3 regions of the Leisingera sp. CC-HEC096 genome follow, and region 3 is predicted to be linked to each of the others. Evidence: riboswitches for the same ligand, from Rfam matches in the RefSeq annotation. Region 3 holds a riboswitch; each other region holds the start of a gene.
The links. Region 3 has a riboswitch for cobalamin ahead of AC5STI_RS08680 (DUF1636 family protein). Riboswitches for the same ligand answer to the same signal wherever they lie in the genome.
Positions count from the first base shown of each region.

Region 1 (6,315 bases), 1.8 Mb from region 3:
TCACGCCGCTGGAGGCCGAACTGGCCACCACTGCCAAGGCCATGCTGTCCTGGCATCGCAGCCACCGGTTCTGCGCCTGCTGCGGCGCGCCCAGCGACATGGCGCAGGCGGGCTGGCAGCGGGTCTGCCCATCTTGCAAGGCGCCGCATTTTCCGCGCACCGACCCGGTTGTGATAATGCTGATCACCCATGGAGATTCAGTGCTGATGGGCCGCTCGCCCGGCTGGCCCGAGGGGATGTATTCGCTGCTCGCAGGGTTTGTCGAACCCGGCGAGACGCTGGAGGCCGCGGTGCGCCGCGAGGTGCTGGAGGAAACAGGCGTCAGGGTCGGCCCTGTCAGCTACCTGTCAAGCCAGCCCTGGGCCTTTCCCATGTCTCTGATGTTCGGCTGCGCAGGCGAGGCGCTCAGCCGTGAAATCACCGTCGATCCGGAGGAAATCGAGGACGCGCTGTGGATCAGCCGCCAGGAGATGATGACGGTCTTTGCAGGCGATCACCCGGTTCTAAAGCCTGCACGGGAGGGGGCAATTGCCCATTTTCTGCTGAAGAACTGGCTTGCGGACACGCTGGACTAAGGCGCATATTGCCGCAAACCGCGCCACAGCCAGGCGGCGCAGAAGAGGCAGGCAGATATGAAATTTCAAAGCAAAGAAGACATCGAGTCCCCTATTGCCGAGGTCTTCGGTGCGATTTCCGATTTTGAGCTGCTGGAGCGCTCCGCCCTGCGCCGCGGCGTAGAGCTGCAGCGTAGCGGCGACCTTGCCCATCCGGAGAACGGCCTGGCCTGGGACCTGAAATTCAGCTTCCGCGGCAAGCCGCGCGACATCCGGCTGACTTTGTCGTCCTACGCACCGGTGACGGGCCTGACTCTGTCCGGCAGCGGCAGCGGCGTTGACGGCCGGATGGAAGTGGAGCTGCTGGCGCTGTCGCCGCAACGGACCCGGATGTCTGTAGAGCTGAAGCTGACCCCCTCCAACCTGACCGGCCGCCTGCTGGTGCAATCCCTGAAGCTGGCGCGCAGCAACCTGACCCGCCGCTTCAAACTGCGCCTCGCCGAATTCGCAAAACTCACCGAAGAACGGCTGAACCGCACCGCCTGAGCCGCTGCCAGGCGCCCGGCCCCGGGTCAGGCCTGTGGCAGCAGGCGCGGCCACAGGGCAGCGTTTTCGCGGGCAAATGCCCCCAGGTGGCCAATTGACTTCAGCCCCAGCTCCCGCGGGGCCAGAACTGCCCGGTTCTGCGCAGCACCGCCGAACACCTCACCCAGCCGCCAGACCGCCTCCGGCGGCACAACGTCATCATCCGCCATCGCAAACAGATCCACCGGGATGCCGGTCTCTGCCCAGCGCGGCTGCGGCAGTCCACGCCCCGTCTCCGGCAGATAGCTGCCACGGGTGGTGCACCAGCGCCGCCATTGCCAGTAAACCCCTGCCGGCAAATCGGCCCCGAACCCCACCGCACGCCCGGGCAGATAGCCCAGGACACGGGCCGCCAGCGGCACATGGCCGAACCAGAAAGCCAGCGCCAGCGCGCGGTAGGGCCAGGGATGATCGTGGTGATGCACCAAGCCGCCCGCAACCACGATCATGCGGGCGACGTCCTCAAGATCGTCCTGCAGGGGCATCAGCATCGCGCCCAGCGAATGGCCGATCACCCACAACGGCACGCCCGCATAGTGCCGCCGCATTTCGGCCCGGGCAGCGGGCTGATCCGCCAGCGCCCAATCGGCCATTGTCACTTTGGACCGGCGCGGATGGTCCAGCGCCGAGTCTCCGAAATCCGTGTAATCATAGGTCAGGCAGGCGATCTGCCGCTCTGCTGCCAGCCAGCGCGCGAAATGCCGGTAAAAGCGCTGCGGCACACCGGTTGCGCCGTTCAGCACCACCGCTGCCTTCACCGCGCCATCCGGGTGGTACAACCGCCCCGCCAGCGCCCCCGTTCGCGAGGCAAAGCGCACCTCTTCCTCCCGGAAACCGGCGGTAAGTTCTGCGTGTCCGTCGAGCATGGCAGCCTCCTAGACCAATCGGTCCAATTCCTGACTGGACCATTTGGTCTAATGCTGTCAAGCTGCCGCCATGACTGACGTGACGACAACCAGCCCGCCTTCCGGCAGCCCGGCCCCGACCCGGGACCGGCTGATCCGGGCGGCCGCCGGCCTGTTCCGGAACAAGGGCTATAACGGCACTGGCCTGGCTGAACTGCTGGCCGCCGCCGAAGCGCCAAAGGGTTCGCTCTACCACCATTTCCCCAACGGCAAATCCGACCTCGCGCTGGCGGCGTCCACTTGGGCCTCGGACCAGATGCTGGCCCTGATTGATGCCGCCTTCGACCCGGCCCCAAGTTTCGAGGCCGGGGCCAAGACGGTCTGCTACAAGCTGGCGAAACTCTTTGACAAGCAGGGCAAGTGGAGCGGCTGCCCGGTCTCTGCGACCCTGTTCGCCGGGCCGGAAAACGACGCCTTCCGTCAGCACGCCGCAGACCTGTTCGAGAGCTGGATCGCGGCCACCGCCCGCCACGCCCAGCGCCTGGGCCTCCCGCAGGATGAGGCGCGCGCGGCGGCGGAGAACTTCTATATCCTGCTGCAGGGCGGCTGGCAGCTGGCGCGGGTGCGGCGCGATTCGGATGTGATCCGCGCCCTGCACACCCAGATGCAGCTGCAGAAAACCGATTGACGACTCAGTGAACCAGCCGCTACCGCTTGTGGTGATGGTTCCCGTGCCACAGAATCTTGTGTCCGGGATGAAAAGGGAACACGGTGCGGCCCCGCCCCAGGCAAGGCCAAGTCCGCGACTGCCCCCGCAACTGTAAGCGGCGAGCGACCCCGATAGAGCCACTGGTCTGATACGAGACCGGGAAGGATCGGGAAAGCTGCGACCCGCAAGTCAGGAGACCTGCCATCGAACGTGTAACTCGAACCCGGGCGGGGTGTCCGGACAGGGTCTGATGGCACCGCGGGACTCCCGCTTTCTCATCCGGTCTCTTGTCCCCCAAACCCCCGCACCACGCGCGGAGGGCGCAGATATGATGTGGACGGACCAGACGCATTTCTATGCGGCAACGGATTGCAAATACCTCGGGAAGCCTTGTCCAGCGGCAGAGCGGATGATCGCCAAACTGGCCGAGGCGATGACCAAGGCCAAGCCGCTGACGCAAGAAGATTTTGAAATCACCGGCACCACCGCGCTGGACGGCTGCCCGCGCACCTGCCCGGCGCAGTTTGCCGCCAGCCACGACCGGATCCGGCTGTTCTGCGGCGTCGGCGAGGATGCCCCGCGCGAGGGCCTCGACCGCTTTGCCGATGCGATCCTCAGCCGCGACGGCACCGGCTTTGCCGCCTCCCGCCTGGACGCCCGCCCCTGCGCGCTGATGGAGGCCCTGCCGAGAACCGCAGAGGCGCGGCAGGCAGAACGGATGATGGCGCTGTGAGCCCGCTTCCAACGGCACCTGCCCGGCCGTTCGGCCGGGCGAAGGGGAATACGTTCTAACCCGCCAGCTGCCCCGCGCAGGCCCAGTCCAGCTGCGCGTCTGTCTCCACTGCGCAGGGCCTGACCGACCGCAGCCGTGCCAGTGCCTGCGCCGGATCCTCGCCGCATTCCACCATCAGCCGCAGCACCGCCATCCCGGAGCGCCCGCAGCCGCCCCGGCAATGCACCAGCACCCGGCCGCCGCCGCCCAGCGCCTGCCGCGCCGACCGGCTGGCGGCCGGCCATTTCGCCGCCACCTCCGGCGGCGGCGTGCCGAAATCCGGCACCGGCAGGTGCAGCCAGCGGCAGGCCATGCTCTGGAGGTCCACCCCCAGCCGCGGAGCCCCGGCGGCCACGTGCTCGGCCTCCGTGGTCATCGATAACACCAGCCCCGGCTTCCATTGGTAAATCTGGATCAGGTCGCCGCGGTAATCCCCCTCGGCACCGGGCAGCCGGCACAGCGCTAGAATGCCGCCGCCCGCGGACAGCGCGTGGATTGTCAGCCCAGCTTGCGCCGCCTCATCCTGCGCTGCTGGATCAGAGGTATCTTCAGATCGCATACCGCCTCCTAGCCGCTGCGTTCCTGCCTCCCCGCATTGCCCCCTCGGCCCCAGCCTAACCGGTCAGCGCACATTCCCAAAGTGCTTTTGCAGCCAGAGGATTGCCCCGTTCTGCGGTGGACGAACGGGCTGCGCTTCAATACCCTGCGCGGAACGCGGACCACCCCGCACACCGAATCCGGCACGAGACACCATGAACGATACCCCCAGCGGCACCACCGGCGGCACCGGCCAATCCCAATACCAGGTTCTGGCCCGCAAATACCGGCCCGAGACCTTTGCCGATCTGGTGGGCCAGGACGCGATGGTTCGGACGCTGAAGAACGCCTTCGCCGCCGACCGCATCGCGCAGGCTTTCATCATGACCGGCATCCGCGGCACCGGCAAAACCACCACCGCACGGATCATCGCCAAGGGCATGAACTGCGTCGGCGAGGACGGCACCGGCGGCCCGACCACCGATCCTTGCGGTAAATGCGAGCATTGCGTGGCGATCATGGAAGGCCGCCATGTCGACGTGATGGAGATGGACGCCGCCTCGCGCACGGGCGTCAACGACATCCGCGAGATCATCGACTCGGTGCAGTACCGCGCCGCCTCTGCGCGCTACAAGATCTACATCATCGACGAGGTCCACATGCTGTCGACCAGCGCGTTTAACGCGCTGCTCAAGACGCTGGAGGAGCCGCCCGCGCATGTGAAATTCATCTTCGCCACCACCGAAATCCGCAAAGTGCCGGTGACGGTGCTGTCGCGCTGCCAGCGCTTCGATCTGCGCCGGATCGAGCCGGAGGTGATGATCGCCCTCCTGCGCAAGATCGCCACCGCCGAAGGCGCCGAAATTGCCGAGGACGCGCTCGCCCTCATTACCCGCGCCGCCGAAGGCTCTGCCCGGGATGCGACCTCACTGCTGGATCAGGCGATTTCCCACGGCGCCGGAGAGACCACCGCCGATCAGGTCCGCGCCATGCTGGGCCTGGCCGACCGCGGCCGGGTTCTGGACCTCATGGACATGATCCTGCGCGGCGATGCAGCGGCAGCGCTCACCGAACTCAGCGGCCAGTACGCCGAAGGCGCCGACCCGCTGGCGGTGCTGCGCGATCTGGCGGAAATCACCCATTGGGTCTCGGTGGTGAAGATCACCCCTGATGCAGCGGAAGACCCCACCGTCAGCCCGGATGAGCGCGCCCGCGGACAAGCGATGGCCGAAAACCTGCCGATGCGCGTCCTCACCCGGATGTGGCAGATGCTGCTGAAGGCGCTGGAGGAAGTCGCTGCCGCGCCAAACGCGATGATGGCCGCCGAGATGGCGGTGATCCGCATCACCCATGTGGCCGACCTGCCCTCGCCCGAGGAACTGATCCGCAAGCTGCAGGACACCCCGCCCCCGCCGCCTCCGGGTCCCGGCAGCGGTGTGCCGATGCAGGGCATGGGCGCCCCGGCCCTTGGCGGATCGGGCGGCGGCAATGCCCAGGGCGGCTATGGCGGCCCAGGCGGCCCCGCCGACGGCGCACCTGTGGCCCATGGCGGCGGCGGCACCGTGACCGCGCTGGTGCCGCAGGTCAGCTCCGCGCTGGCCCGCTACCCGACGTTCGAACATGTGGTCGAACTGATCCGCACCAACCGCGACGTGAAACTGCTGGTCGAGGTCGAAGGCGGTGTGCGCCTAGTCTCCTACCAGCCAGGCCGGATCGAATTCACCCCCGCCGCCCAGGCGCCCAAGGATCTCGCCGCGCGGCTTGGCTCGGCGCTGCAGAACTGGACCGGCGCCCGCTGGGTTGTCTCGATCGCACCGGATGGCGACGCCCCCACCATTGCCGAGGTCCGCGACGCCGCCGAGAACGCCTTGCGCGAGAAAGCCACCGCGCACCCGCTGGTGCAGGCGGTGCTGGAAAGCTTCCCCAAGGCCAGGATCAAGCGCATCCGCACCCCCGAGGAGCTGGCTGCCGAAGTCGCCGCCGAAGCTCTGCCCGAGGTCGAGGACGAATGGGATCCGTTCGAGGACGGGTGACGAATCCACGTAGGGTAGCGCCTTACCAGGATGAAGGTCACGCGCTGCCCGGCCTGTCAGCCGGGCGAAAGGGCGCTAAAGTCCAGCAGCAAGACAAACCTGCCCCTTGTTTCACAGCCCCGCGGCCCGTATCTGTCCCCCAAACCGAAAATCTCAGGAGAACACAGATGCTCAAAGGCCTCGGCGGTCTTGGCGACATGGCCAAGATGATGAAATCGGCACAGGAACTGCAGACCAAGATGGCGCAGATGCAGGAAGACCTGCACAACGTCATGGTGAC
Region 1 covers NZ_JCAIJS010000001.1:3,600,666-3,606,980, reverse strand. The annotation lists gene nudC (NAD(+) diphosphatase) at 1-575, shown strand, start outside; gene AC5STI_RS17440 (SRPBCC family protein) at 633-1,100, shown strand; gene AC5STI_RS17435 (alpha/beta hydrolase family protein) at 1,127-2,005, opposite strand; gene AC5STI_RS17430 (TetR/AcrR family transcriptional regulator) at 2,076-2,672, shown strand; cobalamin riboswitch at 2,691-2,913, shown strand; gene AC5STI_RS17425 (hypothetical protein) at 3,022-3,426, shown strand; gene AC5STI_RS17420 (protein-tyrosine phosphatase family protein) at 3,482-4,024, opposite strand; gene AC5STI_RS17415 (DNA polymerase III subunit gamma/tau) at 4,218-6,035, shown strand; gene AC5STI_RS17410 (YbaB/EbfC family nucleoid-associated protein) at 6,203-6,315, shown strand, end outside.
Region 1: linked by a shared signal. The riboswitch ahead of AC5STI_RS17425 (hypothetical protein) and the one ahead of AC5STI_RS08680 (DUF1636 family protein) in region 3 are both predicted to bind cobalamin.

Region 2 (6,315 bases), 1.7 Mb from region 3:
CCAGCCCGACCCGGGCGAGTCCGGACACTTTGACCAGGGCGACCGCTACGCCGATAATGAAGATCTCGGCCATTGCCCAGGGCTTCAGCCATTCCGCCCAGCGGTAGACCGCGGCGGCATGCGGGGCAGGGTGCCAGCCCAGCGCCATCGGCGCCAGGGTGTAGACCAGGGCGCCATAGCGGGCGGCAGGCAGCAGCACGATCAGCAGGCCGGTGGCCAGCGACAAGGGCGCCATCGGCCCGCGGGAAAAGGCCAGCACCGCATCCAGCACCGACGCCCGGTGCGACAGCCCCTGAGCCTGCAACTCCAGAAACGGGAAACCGGCCGCGGCGGCCAGCAGGATCAGCGCGGTCAGCGACAGCATCGCGATACGGGTCATCGCCCCGGACTTGGGTGCCGCCAGCACGGTGCCGCAACGGGCGCATCTGGCGACCGCATGCTTGGCCACCTCCTGATCGCGGTGCAGCACGTCGCAGGCAGGGCAGGCAATCAGCTGTTCTGGGTCCATCTCATCATTGTCCGGTCGCGCAGCCAGGCTCAGCACGAAGTTCCGCCTGCCGCGGCCTGAGCTGCAAGCGTCTCGTTGCTGACCCGCCTGTAATTGGCGAAGGCGTTGGCGCTCATAACCACAAAGAAACTGTCCATATCAATCAGAACATAGCCTTTTTCCAGCAGCGCGCGCGAGAGTGCGGTGACATCGTCTTCATACAGCCGGCGCCGTCCGCAGATCTCCTGCAACAGTTTGCGCGGGATCCTGTAGCGCCCGGAGGTCTTGCCGCCGAATTCCTGGGAATAAAACCCTGCCAGGGCATTTGCGGCAGTGTCAAAGACGGGCATTCAATTTTTCCGGAAGATTTTTGCCTATAGACAAGAAAATATCACGTATGTACTGGGGCGGCAACCGCAGGTCTCCGGCAGCGAGGAGCAGCAGCCTGCGCACGTGGCATTCGGCCGAGGGGACAGGATTGCAGGCGGCTTACCTGCGTCCACTCTCGCCACGGGCAGTTGCGCAAGAGACAGGAAAGGATTTCAGATGGGACTTGCCAGGCAGGCGGGCAGTGTCAAACCTTTCACCCGCAAAGGTCTCAGGACCGGGGCCAATCAAATCAAGGGGGCAGTATGAAGGCAAGGCAGCATTTCACCATCGGCCACGCCAAGGTGGCGCCGGGCTCACGGCTGACGGTTGACCTGCCGGTCAGCGTTCTGTCCGACCACACGCCGGTCACGATGTCGGCGCATGTTGTGCATGGCCGCCAGGACGGGCCAACGGTGTTTGTCAGCGGCGGCGTGCACGGGGACGAGGTGATCGGCGTGGAGATCATCCGGCGGCTGCTGCGGGCGCCGAACCTGACGACGCTCAAGGGCACGCTGATTGCGGTGCCGATCGTCAACGCCTTCGGCTTCATAAACCACTCCCGCTATCTGCCCGACAGGCGCGACCTCAACCGGGTGTTTCCCGGCAGCGAGCATGGCTCGCTGGCTTCGCGTCTGGCGCATCTTTTCATGACAGAAGTGGTGGCCCGTTCGGACCTCGGTATCGACCTGCATTCGGCAGCAATCCACCGGACCAACTATCCGCAAATCCGCATCTCGCCCGATAACTCCAGCACCCGCGAGCTTGCCGGCGTCTTTGGCGCCCCGATCGTGATGCAGTCGCCGCTGCGCGACGGCTCGCTGCGCGGCGCGGCCAAGGAGACGGGCAAGGATGTGCTGCTCTATGAGGCGGGCGAGGGCCTGCGCTTTGACGAGCTGTCGATCCGTGCCGGGCTGGCGGGTATCCTGCGGGTGCTGCGGCACATGGGTATGGTCCCGGCCAAGGGCATTTCCAAGCCCAAGTCGCAGCCGCAGTTCTGCGTCTCCAGCAAATGGCTGCGGGCGCCGATGGGCGGGCTTCTGCGGGTGTACAAGGACGATGGCGAACTGGTCCGGGAAGGGGAGCTGATGGGCTCGGTGTCCGACCCGTTCGGTGAGCACGACGAGGACATCCTGGCACCTTTCGACGGGCTGATCGTCGGGCGTGCGGTAATGCCCATCGTGAACGAGGGCGATGCCGTGTTCCACCTCGGCAGGGTCCGCTCCGTCGAAAAGGCGGAGGATTCGGTGGAGGACCTGAGCGCCCAGCTGGAGGACGACCCGATGTTCGACGAGGATGAAATTCTTTGAACGGCAACATGGGGTCCAGCACTTGCCAATGGGTCCGGCTGCTCAACACGCGGTTGCCGCAGCTTCCGGCGGGCGCGCCTTTTGCAGGGGATTTCCGCAGCGGCAGCAACTTTTTCTTGCCGCAACCAAAGTGATGCGCTACGCGCGCTTTACCGGTCCCGCAAGGGCTAAGAGGGAATCCGCGGTGCCTGCCGGGCACCAACCGGAACTGCCCCCGCAACTGTAGGCGGCGAGTGCTGAGCCATCGCGTCACTGGATCCCAGCGGTCCGGGAAGACGGCCCAGACGATGACCCGCCAGTCAGGAGACCTGCCGGTATGAAACCGAAGCACACCGGACGGGGTTGTCCGGGGAGGTTGCCGGCAGACCGCGCTGCTGCTTTCAGGCGGCGCAGAGGAAGAGCTCAGGCTCTCCGCCCTGCCGGTCAATGCCCTTTCACCCGTTCTCCGGTCATTGACACATGGAGATCGAAAATCATGTTTCTGCGTTCCGGCCTGATCGGCCTTTCCTTCACCGTCGCGGCCCAGGCCGCGGCCGCCAGCGAGAGCTTTCCGCTGACCATCGAGAACTGCGGCCAGACCGTCACCTTCGAAGCACCCGCGGCGTCTTCCGTCACGGTTGGCCAGGCGGCCACGGAAGTGCTCTATGCGCTTGGGCTGGGGGATAAGGTGCTGGGCACTTCGGTCTGGTTCAACGATGTTCTGCCTGAATACGCGGACGTGAACGCCAAGGTCGAACGGCTGGCCGACAACGACCCAAGCTTTGAAAGTGTGGTGGCTAAACGCCCGGGCCTGGTTGCAGCGCAGTACGAGTGGCACATCGGCCCCGAGGGCGTGGTCGCCAAGCGCGAGCAGTTCCATGACCTGGGCATCCCGACCTATGTGATGCCCGCCGATTGCGCCGGCAAGGACAACACCACCGGCGGCGACGGCACCCGCACACAGATGTTCACCACCGAAAGCCTGTACCAAGGTATCGAGGAACTGGCGGCGATCTTCGGCGAGGCCGAAAAGGGCGCTGAGCTGGTCGCGGACTACAAGACGCGCGAGGCTGCGGCCGTTGCCAAGGCTCAAGAGGTTGCGCTGGAGGACGCCTCCGCCGTGTTCTGGTTCTCCTCGCCTGAGCTGGAGAGCGATCCGTTTGTGGCCGGCCAGAAAGGCGCGCCGGGCTACATGATGCAGCAGTTGGGCCTGCGCAATGTCATCGAGACGGACGAGGAATGGCCGACCGTCGGCTGGGAAACCATCGCCAAGGCCAACCCGACGGTGATCGTGATCGCCCGCATGGACCGCCGCCGCTTTGCTGCCGACGATTATGAGAAAAAACTGGAATTCCTGCGCACCGACCCGGTTGCCAGCCAGATGGACGCGGTCAAGAACAACCGCATCGTGGTGATGGACGCCCAGGCGATGGATGCCACCATCCGCGCCATCCCGGCGCTGGAAGACCTGGCCGCTGAGCTCAGCGCGATCGGCAACGGCGGATGAGCGCAGCCGCCGCACTTGCATGGCAGGGCGTCCGGGGCGCTTGCCTGGCTCTGCCGGTGCTGGCTGCGGCGGTTCTGGCAGGCGCAATGATCGGGGAAACCCAGCTTGCGCCTGACCTTGTCCTGTCCGTTCTGGTCAACAAGCTGGCCGGGGCAGGCTTGCCGGTCGACCCGGTGGACCAGGGCATTATCTGGAGCTACCGGCTGCCGCGGGCGCTGGTGGCCGGGGCGTGCGGCGCGGCGCTGGCGGTGACCGGTGTGGTGCTGCAGGCGCTGCTGCGCAATGCGCTGGCCGACCCTTACATCCTTGGCATTTCGGCCGGCGCCTCGACCGGGGCAGTTGCCGTGACCATTGCAGGCCTCGGCGGCGGCGCGCTGTCGCTGTCCTTTGGCGCCTTCAACGGGGCGCTGCTGGCGTTTGGCTTTGTCGCCGTTCTGGCACGGGCCGCCGGGGCGGGCAGCAGCCGGGCGGCAGCGGCGCAGATCGTGCTGGCGGGGATTGCCGGCTCGCAGCTGTTCAACGCGCTGACCGCCTTCATCATCGCCAAATCGGCCAATGCGGACCAGGCCCGCGGCATCATGTTCTGGCTGATGGGCAACCTCAGCGGCGTGCGCTGGCCGGACGTGTGGCTGGCGGTGCCGCTGGCGCTGGCGGGCTGGATGGTCTGCCGGTTCCACGCCCGCGCGCTGGATGCGTTCACCTTTGGCACCGATTCCGCCGCGGCGCTGGGCATCCCGGTGCGGCGGGTGCAGGTGGTGCTGATCTTTGCCACTGCGCTGATGACCGCGGTGATGGTGTCGATCGTCGGCTCCATCGGCTTTGTAGGACTGGTGATCCCCCATGCGGCGCGGTTCCTGGTTGGCCCCGGCCACCGCCGTCTGATGCCTGCCGCTGCGCTGACCGGGGCGGTGTTTCTGATTGGTGCCGACATCGTGTCGCGCGTCATCATTCCCGGCCAGGTGCTGCCCATCGGGGTTGTCACCGCGCTGATCGGGGCACCGGCTTTTGCAATCATCCTGGTGCGCGGGCAGAGGACGGCGCGATGAGGATCGAAGCCCGCAGCCTGTCCTTCTCCGTGCGCGGCAAGGCGCTGCTGTCGGACGTGTCTCTGGCGGTGCAGCCGGGTGAGACACTGGCGCTGGTCGGTCCGAACGGCTCCGGCAAATCGACTCTGATGCGGCTGCTGGCGGGACTGGCCCGGCCCTCGCAAGGCGAAGTGCTGCTGGCGGAGCAGCCGCTGGCCCGGCTGTCGCGCCGGGAAATTGCCCAGCGGATCGCCATAGTCGAGCAGCAGGCCGACACCGCCGAACGTATCACGGCGCGTTCAGTGGTGGAGCTGGGCCGCACCCCCTGGCTGTCGGCGCTGCGGCCCTGGAGCGGGGAAGACACCCGGCAAGTGGACAAGGCGTTGAAGACGGTGGAAATGGAGGGGTTCGCCAAGCGGGAATGGGCGACGCTCTCCGGCGGTGAGCGGCAGCGGCTGCATATCGCGCGGGCGCTGGCCCAGCAGCCGGGGCTGCTGCTGCTGGATGAGCCGACCAACCATCTGGACATCCACCACCAGCTGTCGATCCTGCACTGCATTCGCAATCTGCAGGTGACCGCCGTAGTGGCGCTGCATGATCTGAACCAGGCGCTTACCTGCGACCGGGTTGCGGTGCTGTCGGGCGGGCGCTTGGTGGCATCGGGAACACCGCAGCAGGCGCTGACACCGGAAACGGTATCTGACGTTTTCGGCATCACGGCCCGGCAGGTCCGGGATGCGGAGGGCAGTGCGCCGCACCTGTCCTTTCACCTGGCCTGAGCAGGGCGGCGAAACGCTCCCGCCGTTGCCGGTCTTCCTGACGGAAAGCCGCAGCGCCGGCGTCGCGCCGTTTCCGTTACCCCGGCAGATCCGCGGACAGGTCACAAGACTGGATAAAGGCGCTGCATTCCGCAGTCAGCCCCGCAAAGCGGGAGCGTTCGCGCTGATAGAGGTAGACCTCCCGTTTGTCGGGCAGGTCGGCAATGGGGCGGAACGCTGTTGTTTCCGGCATGAAACGCGCAACCGTTTGCGGCAGCACCGTCACCCATTTGCCCGTCCGGACCATGGTGATCAGCGAGTGGGTGTTGTGGATCGTCACATCGGCCGTGCTGATGGCCTCGGCAAAGCGTTCGTTGCGGATCAGATCGCACAGGGCATTGCGCACAAAGCCAGGGCCGGTGATATCAGCGATGGCGGGACGGGCGTCCTGCAGAATCAGCGGGTGGCTGGTGGAACAGACGAGGCCGAAACGGTCCTCGAACAGAGGCACCGCCCTGACCCCGTTCAGCGGATGATAGCCGGACGCGATGCCGATGTCCGCCTTGCCTTCGGCCAATGCGTCCAGAACCTGCTGGGTGTCGGTATCGCGCAGCTCGATTTTCAAGCCCGGGTGGCGGGCGGTCATATGCTCCAGCACTGACGGAAAGACCAGCGCCGCCACGGAGGGCACCGAGACGATGCGGATCAGCCCGTGAATGGCCTCAGCCGCCATCTCAATGGCCTGTACCGTCTGGTCGAACCGGCGCACCTGTTTCTGGGCCAGCTCAAAGACTTGCTCCCCCAGCGGTGACAGCTGGTTCTTGCGCTCCCCTTCGAACAGCTTCTTGCCCAGATGGTCTTCCATCTGCTTGAGCGTCATTGA
Region 2 covers NZ_JCAIJS010000001.1:55,156-61,470, forward strand. The annotation lists gene AC5STI_RS00240 (paraquat-inducible protein A) at 1-508, opposite strand, end outside; gene AC5STI_RS00245 (hypothetical protein) at 538-837, opposite strand; gene AC5STI_RS00250 (succinylglutamate desuccinylase/aspartoacylase family protein) at 1,120-2,163, shown strand; cobalamin riboswitch at 2,300-2,493, shown strand; gene AC5STI_RS00255 (ABC transporter substrate-binding protein) at 2,639-3,649, shown strand; gene AC5STI_RS00260 (FecCD family ABC transporter permease) at 3,646-4,695, shown strand; partial or broken gene AC5STI_RS00265 (ABC transporter ATP-binding protein) at 4,692-5,202, shown strand; gene AC5STI_RS00270 (LysR family transcriptional regulator) at 5,530-6,315, opposite strand, start outside.
Region 2: linked by a shared signal. The riboswitch ahead of AC5STI_RS00255 (ABC transporter substrate-binding protein) and the one ahead of AC5STI_RS08680 (DUF1636 family protein) in region 3 are both predicted to bind cobalamin.

Region 3 (6,315 bases):
CGGCGGTTTCGAACATCTGGGCAAGGCCGGGGAACACATCGCGGAACAGGCCGGAGACGCGCAGGGTCACGTCGATCCGGGGGCGGTTCAGCATTGAGAGCGGCAGCACCTCAAACCCGGAGACGCGTTCGGAGCCTTCGTCCCACTTGGGCGCGAGGCCTGCGAGGTGCAGCGCCATCGCGAATTCCTCGCCCGCGGTGCGCATGGTGGCGGAGCCCCAGAGGTCGATCACCAGCCCCTTGGGCCAGTCGCCGTGGTCCTGAAGGTGGCGGCGCAGCAGCTCTTCCGCCAGCTTGACCCCTTGCGCATGCGCCGCCCGCGACGGCACCGCCCGCGGGTCGGTTGTGAAGAGGTTGCGCCCTGTCGGGATCACATCGGCGCGGCCCCGGAACGGCGAGCCAGAGGGGCCGGGGGTGACGATTTTTCCGTCCAGCGCGGCGATGAGGCCGGCGCGCTCCTCCGCCCCGCATTGGCCGGTGCCGAAGATATGCAGCCCCTCGCCGTACTGGCTTTCCTTGATGTCGCAGACAAAGGCGTCGATGCGGGTGATCGCCTCAGCCGGGGACGTGTCGGGCGTGAGGCCGAGGTCGGCTTCGACGCCGGTGCCCTGCGCCTCTGACCGGATGTCGCCGATCAGCCGGTCGCGGCGGGCCGGGTCGAGGCCATCTGCGGTGGAATATTCATCCAGCAGGCTTTCGAGCCGCGCCATGCCCTCCGGCAGGGTGGTCTGTGCCAAAGGGGGCGGCAGGTGGCCGATGGTGACGGCGCCGATGCGGCGCTTGGCCTGGGCGGCCTCACCTGGGTCATTCACGATGAACGGGTAGGCGACGGGCAGCGGGCCGGTCAGCACCTCGGGCCAGCAGGCGCCGGAGAGCGCCACCGCCTTACCCGGCAGCCATTCCAGGGTTCCATGGGCGCCGATGTGGACAAGGGCGTCGGTCTGGGCGCGCAGCCACAGGTAAAAGGCCACATAGGCATGGCGCGGAGTGCGGTCGAGATCGTGGTAGTCATCGACGCGGGTTTTGACTTCGCCGCGTTCGGGCTGCAGGGCGATCAGGGCGTTACCTGCCCGCAGGGCCTTGAAGTGAAAGGCGCCATTGCGGCAGTCTGCGTCTTCTTCCGGGCTGCCCCAAGCCTCAGTGAGGGTGTTTTGCAGGTCTTGCGGCAGGGTGGCGAGGGCTTGGCGGTAGTCCTCCAGCGGGACGCTGAGTGTTTCTTCCATCAGCCGCAGGCCGGTGTTTTCGAGCGTTTCGACGGCGTAGCCTTGGGCGGAGAGTTCGCGCAGGATTTCGTCGCAGGAGGCCAGCGCGTCGAGGCCGACGGCATGGGCGAGGTTGTGGTCGCGCCCGGGATAGGTGGACAGAATCAGGGCGAGGCGTTTGTCAGTGTTCGGCAGCTTGGCGAGGCGCAGCCAGCCCTCCACGCGGTCGATGGCGGCCTTGATCCGGTCTGCGTCGGCGCGGTGGGCAAAGCGGGAATACTGCAGGTCCGGGTCTTTCTTGCCCGGCGATTTGAAGCTGACGACGCCTGCGAAAATGCGGCCGTCCACCTCCGGCAGCACCACATGCATGGCGAGGTCGGCGGGCGACAGGCCGCGGTCGGCCTCGGCCCAGTCTTTCTTGCGGGCGGTGGAGAGGGCGACCTGGAATACCGGGCAGCCGGTCGTGCTGAGCGGTGAGGCGCTGCCGTCGGTGCCTTGAGCGGAAAAGGCGGTGGCGTTGATGACGGCAGCCGGGTTCAGCCCGGGCAGCTTTTCGCGCAGCCAATCGGCGGCGGTGGGGGCCTTGAGGCTGGCGGCAAAGGCACCGTAGGCGGCATAGCCGCGGGCGCGCAGCTCTTCGATCACCGCATCCACCGGGGCGGTGTCGGCGGCGGTGAGGTAGGAGCGGTAGAAGCTCACCAGCACCAGCGGTTTGTCCTGCGGCGGCAGGTCGGCCAGCACGCCCTTGGCCGGGTCATAGAAGCCATGCTCGGGGGTGGTTTTGAGGCCGATCACCGGCCCGGCGTAGAGGCCGGCTGCGAGCGACAGCTGGGCCAGCGCGGCCTGAGCCGCGACCGCACCGCCGGCGTCGCACAGGGATTGCAGGCGGCGCAGGGTGGAGACGGGCAGGGTGGACAGCTCGTCGAGCCGCGCATCCTCGCGGCCGTCGGCGGGCAGGATTGCCAGCGCAATGCCCTTGCGGCGGGCGAGGTCCTGCAGGGTGGCGAGGCCATAGGACCAGTAGCTTTCGCCGCCGATCAGGCGGACGAGGACACCTTTGGCGCCCTCCAGCGTCTGTTCCGCGTAGACGTCGACCGACAGCGGGTGCTTGAGCGCCACAAGGTTGGCGAGGCGCAAGCTGGGCAGTTTGCCATCCGCCCGGTGCCAGCCTGCCGCAAAGGCGCCGAGATCGCTGTCGGAGAAGGACAGCACCACAAGGTCCGCAGGCGTCTGCCCGAGGTCCTGCGGGGTATCGGTCTCGTCAAGGCCGTGGCTTTCGCGGAAGACGACGTGCATGGGTCAGGCCTTTGTATTCTGGTAAGCAATGGGCGCTCTGAGGGCTGCGCCCGAGCCTGGGAGGGTGCGAATGCGCCCTCCCATTTTGCCGGAGGCAAACCTTTGGTTTGACGGGAGGGTCGGGCGCAGCCCGGCCTGCGGCCGGGCAATGTCATTTGAAATGAAGCGCCAGACCGGCATTGCTTACGCTCCCAGCTCGGCGCGGATGGCCTGTTCGTCGATGTCGTCATGCTCGGCAATGACCACCAGCGCGGTCTTGCGCGGCTGCGCGCCCCAGGGTTGGTCGTACTGCGCACGCAGGCGCTCGCCCACGGCCTGAACCAGCATCCGCATCGGTTTCCCCTCCACCGCGACATAGCCTTTGACGCGCAGTATGTTGCGCTCGCGGGCGAGTTTCACGATGGCATTCTGCAGCGCTTCCGGGTCGGAGACTTCGCCCATTTCGACAACGATGCTTTCAAAGTCGTCATGCTCGTGGTCGTGGTGGCCGTCGTGGTGGCTGGGGCGGGCCTCCAGGTCGTCCTCGGCGGCGGCGCCCAGGCCCAGGATGATGCGCGGGTCGATGACGCCTTCGCTCATCGGCAGGATCGGCAGCTTGCGGGGCGCCTCGGCCTCGATCACGGCGCGGGCCTTCTCGACACCCTCGTCGCCGGCCAGGTCAGCCTTGGACAAGAGAACGATGTCGGCGCAGGAAATCTGGTCCTCGAACACCTCGGACAGCGGGGTTTCGTGGTCGATGCTGTCATCGGCCTCGCGCTGGGCCTGAACCGCGTCCAGGTCGGGGGCGAACTGGCCCTTGGCGACGGCCTCGGCATCGGCCAGCGCAATCACGCCGTCAACGGTGATGCGGGAGCGGATGGCTGGCCAGTCGAAGGCCTTCAGCAGCGGTTTCGGCAGGGCCAGGCCGGAGGTTTCGATCACGATGTGATCCGGCTTTTCCGGCAGGTCCATCAGCTGTTCGATGGTGGGGATGAAGTCATCGGCCACGGTGCAGCAGATGCAGCCGTTGGCCAGCTCCATGATGTTTTCCGCCGGGCAGTTCTCATCGGCGCAGGACTTCAGGATGTCGCCGTCCACGCCGGCGGTGCCGAACTCGTTCACCACCACGGCCAGGCGCTTGCCCTGCGGGTTCTGCATCAGGTGGCGGATCAGGGTGGTTTTCCCCGCGCCCAGGAAGCCGGTGATGACGGTGACGGGGATCTTGTTGAGGTCGCTCATGATTACTCCTCGGAGAAGAACTTGGCCGGCGGGATGCGGGCAACGGATTGCTTGCGGAAGGTCTGCGGGCGTTCGCGCCATGGCACGACGCCGTCGGCGGTACCGGCATAAGCCGCGGCGCCTTCCAGGATTTCGGGAACGTGCTGGTCCGGGTCTAGGTCGCCGTAGACATAGGTCCAGCGCTCTGTGCCGCCGACCAAGGCTACGGCGCAGCCGCGCTTGCAGGAGGACAGGCACTCGACACCGCGCAGGCGGACGCCTTCGGGCATTCCGGCCTCTTCCAGTGCGGCGTGCAGGATGGCGCCAGGGCGGGCGGCCTCCGGGTCGGCGCCCTCGCGGCGGCATGTGAGGCAAACGGTCAGCGTGACCGGTCCGGGGGTGCTGGCGGTCTTGCCCGCCATATCGTCAGCCATCGGCGCGTCTCCTGTCGCGGCAGGCGTGGGGATGGCCGAAAGGGGGGCGGCGGCGTGCCAGCCCCTCAACCGGTCGCGGAACACCCCGCCCGCCCGTTGTTCTCTCTCTTGCTGGCAGGTCTCCCGGCTTGCGGATGCCAAGGCGCTTTGCCTTGCCGGCCATCCTGCCTTCCCGGGGTCTCTCCCAGTGGCATGGCGGCCTCATCCGGTCACGGTCGCGGGGGCGGCTGTGCTTCGGCAATCCAAAGATATTTGGCGGCCTTCACATTCCCTCTTCGCCTGCTTTCGCAGGAACCAGCGAAACCCCCTTGCGCTATCGCGCCCTTCTTTGTCAAGACATGGGGTCAAACAGCTGGAGAGCCCCCATGAGCGAAAAGTCTGAAACCGGCATCTCAGAGGAAGAAGCCGCCCGTCATGCGTCGAAAATGGCCAAGAAGAAGGCCGCGCGCGACCGGATGATGAAGACCAAGGACGGCGAGAAGGGACTGATCATCGTTCACACCGGGCCGGGCAAGGGCAAATCCTCGTCGGGGTTCGGCATGATCATGCGCTGCATCGCCCACAAGATGCCCTGCGCCGTGGTGCAGTTCATCAAGGGCGCCTGGCAGACCGGCGAGCGGACGCTGATCGAGGAGAACTTCAGCGATCTCTGCCAGTTCTATGCTATGGGCGAGGGGTTCACCTGGGAGACACAGGACAAGGCCCGCGACATCGCCGCCGCGCAGAAGGGCTGGGAGAAGGCCAAGGAGATGATCCTGGATGAGCGCAACACCATGGTGCTGCTGGATGAGATCAACATCGCGCTGCGCTATGAGTATCTGGAGCTGGAGGAAGTGCTGGAGTTTCTGGTTGAGCACAAGCCGCCGATGACCCATGTGGTGCTGACGGGCAGGAACGCCAAGGAAGAGCTGATCGAGATTGCCGATCTGGTGACCGAGATGGGCCAGATCAAGCACCCGTTCCGTGCCGGGGTGAAGGCGCAGAAGGGCGTCGAGTTTTAAGACGCTTTCTGAATGTCCCGCCCGGCCGATAGGCCGGGCCGCGCCAACCCGCCCCCACGGGGCGGCGCGACTGCGCCTCCCCTCGGGTTGGCCCGTCCCTCAGTTCTATGCCGCGAGCTGTGCAGCTTTGCCTTGGATATAGGTATCCACCGCCGCGCGCTGGGTTTCATCCAGCCGCAGGCCGAGCTTGGAGCGCCGCCACAGGTAATCGTCGCCCGCGCGCACCCATTCGCGGGCAATCGCCCAGTCGAGCTCCCGCGCGGTGATGGTGGCGCCAAAGTCCTGGCCCAGATCACCGGCAGTTTTGGCGTCGCCCAGCACCTCCCAGGCCTCGGTGCCATAGGCGCGGATCATCCGGCCCGCCCAGTAGGGTGTCAGGAACGGATAGTCCGCGGCGAGTTTGGATGTCAGCTTGGCCACATCCGCCACCGGGAAGTCGCCGCCGGGCAGGGCCACGCCTGCGGTCCAGCCGGCGGGCAGCTGCGGGAACACCTCGCCGATCTTCGCCAGCGCGGCCTCGGCCAGTTTGCGGTAGGTGGTGATCTTGCCGCCGAAGACGTTGAGCAGCGGCGCCTGCGCCTGGTCCAGCGTCAGCACGTATTCGCGGGTGGCCGCGGTGGCGGAACTGGCGCCGTCGTCATAAAGCGGGCGCACGCCGGAGTAGGTCCAGACGATATCGTCGCGCGTCACCGGCTTCTCGAAATACTCCGACGCGAAGGCCGCCAGGTAGTCCTGCTCGGCCTCGGTGCAGACCGGCGCGGTGTCCGGGTCCGGGTGGTCGGCGTCGGTGGTGCCGATCAGGGTGAAATCCTGCTCGTAAGGAATGGCAAAGATGATCCGCCCGTCGGTGCCCTGAAAGAAATAGCAGCGGCCGTGGTCGAACAGTTTCGGCACCACGATATGGCTGCCGCGCACCAGGCGGATGTTCTCGCGGCTGTTCTGGCCCAGCTTCTGATGCAGCACGTCAGCAACCCAGGGGCCGCCTGCGTTGACCAGCATCTTTGCGCGGTGCTCCTGCTCCTCGCCGGTGGCGTGGTCTTTCGTGCGGATCACCCAGTGATCGGCCTTGCGGTCCGCGGACAGCACTTCGGTCCGGGTCAGGATGCTGGCGCCGCGGGCCATGGCGTCGCGCGCGTTCAGCATCACCAGGCGGGCGTCCTCAATCCAGCAGTCGGAGTACTCGAAC
Region 3 covers NZ_JCAIJS010000001.1:1,765,912-1,772,226, reverse strand. The annotation lists gene cobN (cobaltochelatase subunit CobN) at 1-2,497, opposite strand, end outside; gene cobW (cobalamin biosynthesis protein CobW) at 2,681-3,715, opposite strand; gene AC5STI_RS08680 (DUF1636 family protein) at 3,718-4,128, opposite strand; cobalamin riboswitch at 4,225-4,442, opposite strand; gene cobO (cob(I)yrinic acid a,c-diamide adenosyltransferase) at 4,494-5,129, shown strand; gene glpD (glycerol-3-phosphate dehydrogenase) at 5,235-6,315, opposite strand, start outside.